One region of the Haematospirillum sp. 15-248 genome, then DNA from elsewhere that is predicted to be linked to it. Evidence: riboswitches for the same ligand, from Rfam matches in the RefSeq annotation. Region 1 holds a riboswitch; the other holds the start of a gene.
What was found. Region 1 has a riboswitch for cobalamin ahead of metE (5-methyltetrahydropteroyltriglutamate--homocysteine S-methyltransferase). Riboswitches for the same ligand answer to the same signal wherever they lie in the genome.
Positions count from the first base shown of each region.

Region 1 (2,203 bases):
ACCGGCAGAGACACACCAGGCAAGAGAACAATGTACACATTTCTTTCATTCTCTGAAATCTAGCCCAGGTCATACAATTACGCAATCAAGGGTTCTGATCTTTATGGAGCCAAGACGTCCGAAGGCATATCCATGCCATGTGTATGCTGTTATATGTCTTTTTCCCCACGCTGCATTCCTGCCTCTGAAGACGCATCATGACACGTCCCGCTCGTTCAAAAACAATTGCTTTTCATAAACCCTATGGCGTGTTGAGTCAGTTTACACCCGAGGCATCAGGGCAAAGGACACTAGCTGATTTCGGCCTTCCCCCCGGGGTATATGCAGCGGGTCGGTTGGACCAGGACAGTGAAGGCTTGCTGATTCTATCCTCGGATCGTCGGCTTGTGCATCAGTTGCTGGAACCCAGCCATGCACACCCTCGTATCTATTTGGTACAGGTGGAGCGCATTCCGGACGAAGAGGCTCTCACCATGCTCCGCACCGGAACAGATATAAGGGTGGGGAGCCGGATATACCGAACACGACCGGCCACCGTTGAATTGATGCCCGAAGATTTTGATCTGCCGCCAAGAAACCCGCCGGTACGTTACCGCAAATCAGTTCCCACCGCCTGGCTACGCCTGACGTTGACCGAAGGAAAGAACCGACAGGTCCGCCGAATGACCGCCGCAACGGGATTTCCGACTCTGCGCTTGGTACGCGTGCAGATCGGCCATCTTGCACTCGGTGATCTTGAATCCGGACAATGGCGCACAGTCCAGGCACAGGATGTTCTCGGCACAACACCCCTCCTTCCGAACCAGAAAGCATAAACATATCTTTATGTCTTATTGACAGTTGTATCACCTCCCACCTATCGTCTCATGGTCGAGGTTCTTCGGGACAACGCCCGAAGCTAAGAGGGAATCCGGTACGTTCTCCAAACTAATCCGGAGCTGCCCCCGCAACTGTAGGCGAAGAGTAGGCCGTCGCTACGTGTCACTGGGACTATCACGTTCCGGGAAGGCCAGACGACCACGAGGACTCGCAAGCCAGGAGACCTGCCCCGACTTATAACGTCCTCGGGCGGGGTGTCCCGGTGGTACGCCTGAGGGTGTACGGGTCGCTCTGTACCAGTCGCCTTTCTGCGTGTCCGCTCTACCTTGCCCCAACACCATGGGGGTCAAGCCGTGACTGTTTCTTCTCTTTCTGTAGCAACCCTTGGCATGCCGCGTATCGGTCGGCACAGGGAATTGAAGTTTGCCCTGGAAGACTTCTGGAAAGGTAATATAGCGGAAAGTGCACTTGTACACACCGCAACCAAGCTCAAGGCCAGAAATTGGGCGCGACAGGTTGAACAAGGCGCGACCATTCTGCCATCAAATGATTTTTCCCTGTATGACCATGTCCTTGATACCAGCGCCATGGTTGGTGCCATACCGGAGCGATATGACTGGCAAGGCGGCCCGCCGGGACTGACAACATACTTTGCCATGGCCCGCGGAACACGGGGCACCGCAGGAAGGGAATGCCACAATGCCTGCAACCCGGCCTATACAGGGGCCGGCATACCAGCCCAAGATATGACAAAGTGGTTTGATACCAACTACCATTACATGGTTCCGGAATTCACACCCGGACAATCCTTCCGTCTTTCATGTCTGAAGGCTGTCAACGAGTATCGGGAAGCACGCCTTCTGGGGTACAGAACACGACCGGTTCTTCTCGGGCCTGTTACATTCCTCAAACTGGGAAAGAGCACCGACCCCATTGTCTCCCCTCTTCGGAATCTTGATTCGTTACTGCTGGTGTACATCGACCTCCTGACACGCTTGTCACTTGAAGGAGCAGACTGGATCCAGATCGACGAACCCTGCCTGGTTACCGATCTGGATAATGAAGCCCGAACCGCATTGCAAACAACATATCAGGCCTTTGCACGCGCACTCCCCAATCTGAACATCATGTTAACTACATGGTTTGGCGGACTGGGGGATAATCTTGATCTGGCAACACAGCTCCCCGTAGCTGGGCTGCACCTGGATCTTGTGCGCGCCCCGGAACAGCTGCCTGAAGTCATACGCAGGTCAAGGCGTGAGCAGATCCTGTCCTTGGGGGTCATAGACGGACGCAACGTATGGCGCGCTGATCTGGAGGCCATACTGGATCAGCTGGAGCCCGTGGTAAAACAAAAAGGCGCAGAGCACATTCAACTCGCCCC
Region 1 is NZ_JAAVTF010000001.1:14,025-16,227, reverse strand. Features, by position in the region: gene HEQ72_RS00080 (pseudouridine synthase) at 198-815, shown strand; cobalamin riboswitch at 857-1,066, shown strand; gene metE (5-methyltetrahydropteroyltriglutamate--homocysteine S-methyltransferase) at 1,173-2,203, shown strand, end outside.

Region 2 (2,203 bases), on a different contig from region 1:
CAGCACGACGGCCTTGTTCACGATGGGGAACGAATTGGCCTGATCATACTCCGCAGTGTCCGACATCATGATCGATGATCGGACGCTGCGGAACGATCTGAGGGGCGGGCCGTGGGGCAGCATAGAATCCAGGTAGCAGCCAGTCCCATAACGACACCAATAAAGACGATGCCGTAAAATGGCAGGGGCGACCATAAAAAAAGAGCAAGAAGAGAGGTTGCCATCATTGAAACCGCCATTATCTTGGCTGATAACGGAATGGCACGGTGTCGGCGCCAATCTTCAATCAAGGGACCAAAAACAGGGTGGGTTTCCAGACGTGCAGCCCATTCCGGATTGCCCTTCGTAAAAGCCCAGACGGCAACCAAGACGAAAACGGTTGTTGGCACCCCCGGAAGCAAGATACCAACAGCACCAATCCCTATCATCAAGATGCCGATAACAATCCAAACATAGCGTAGCAATCTGCTCCTCCCTGATACAGACATGCCCTTATATGTCCCATAAAAAGAGATCTTCATACACAGCAATTCAGAATCTGATTGCATAATCGTCGGGTGATGCTCAACGTCATCCCTTGACAGGAACGTGTCATTTGTTTAGCGATTTCACTGCGTCTGTGGTTCCGGAATGCACGTGTATCCGGATGAAAAGGGAACAACGGATGGAAAACTTCTCTACGAGGTTTCCCTGATGTGGCTGTCCCCGCAACTGTAGGCGGAGAGTCCGTGCCGACATACCACTGTCAAGGCAGCGTTTTGCCTGACGGGAAGGTGGCACAGGATGTTGACCCGCAAGCCAGGAGACCTGCCACAGACAGCGTCACGTCATCCGATACCGGGGTAGTATCGGTGGCAGCTTTTCGTTGTTGTGGCGCAGCACCAAGAATGGTGTCACCGGGGGGTATTCTCTGGTGACGCCGGTCTTTCTGTCGGGCTGGGCTCCGGGAACGGCGTGCCTGCCACATCGAGGGCAACGTTTTGAAAGCACGTCTCCTTGTTTTCAGTATTCCCTGTCTGTTCCCGGCAACCCTGGCAACGGCATCATCCACCCTTCCCCCGCTGACAGTCAGTGAAACAATCCCGGCGATGGCAGGCGTTTCCCAGGAGCAGACAACCATCAGCCAATCCACAGTAACGGCCGAAGATATTCAGCGTAATCAGATCACGCGTCTGGATGAAGTCTTCCAGCAAATACCGGGTTTGTCGCTCAGTCATACCAATGGATATGGGGACCAAGCGCAGTTGAGACTACGTGGCGCGGGCGCCCGCAACGTACGGGTTTTTATCGACGGGATAGAGGTGAGTGACACATCAAGATCCCAATCTCAGTTCTATGTTTCTGGTATGAACATGGATGATATTGAGAGCGTTGATGTTCTGCGGGGTCCACAGGCTGGACGTTTTGGTGCTGATACCGGCGGTGGCGTCATCAATATCACAACAAAGCGTGCCAATGCCCCCTTCAGTGGAAAGTCGGCTGTGGAGTTAGGCAGCTACAAGACCCGTAGAGGACAATCCATGATATCCGGTCTGTCCGGCCCCATAGACTACCGTGTGTCCTTACATGGTGAAAACAGGGGCGGTTACTCCGACTATAACAAGCGCAGGGGGGGCACAGAGCGTGATGGATACCGCCAGTGGGGAGGAGCGGCTCGCCTGGGCCTTCAGGCAACAGAGGAGGCACGATTAGACAGCTTTGTCCGTTATACGCGTGAGGATCGTTTTTATGACTGGAATACGCAGGATACGTTTGACAGCGTTGACATTACCAGTCACCAAGCCAGGCTGGCCGGCACACACAAGACCCCATCCCTTGGCCTGACGCAGGTCATCGCCGTTTCAGACAGCAAAACGGAACGTGCGATTGTCCGGGGCCTTCCTCTGCCTGATGCGTATAAGGGGCAAAGAAGTCGCCTGGACTATCTTGGAACCTGGACACTGAACCCATCTGTCAACATCCAGTTTGGTGCTGATTTGGGGCGTGACTCCATCAATCTCTCCGCACCGAATTACGCTTCGTCATCGCCCAATACCGATGTGTCACTGCGCACGCATGGGGCCTTTATGACGTTGGGGATAACCCCGCTCGACAATCTGGATTTTATCGCCTCTGGCCGCACCGACAACCAAACGCATCATGGCGGTGATGAAAACTGGAAACTGGGGGCCGCGTATCACGTTGCCCTTACCGGAACAACCAT
Region 2 is NZ_JAAVTF010000017.1:8,711-10,913, reverse strand. Features, by position in the region: gene HEQ72_RS10765 (trypsin-like serine protease) at 1-43, shown strand, start outside; gene HEQ72_RS10760 (YbaN family protein) at 66-464, opposite strand; cobalamin riboswitch at 604-830, shown strand; gene HEQ72_RS10755 (TonB-dependent receptor plug domain-containing protein) at 981-2,203, shown strand, end outside.
Region 2: it holds a riboswitch for cobalamin, as region 1 does, so the genes downstream of both, HEQ72_RS10755 (TonB-dependent receptor plug domain-containing protein) here and metE (5-methyltetrahydropteroyltriglutamate--homocysteine S-methyltransferase) in region 1, are expected to answer to the same signal.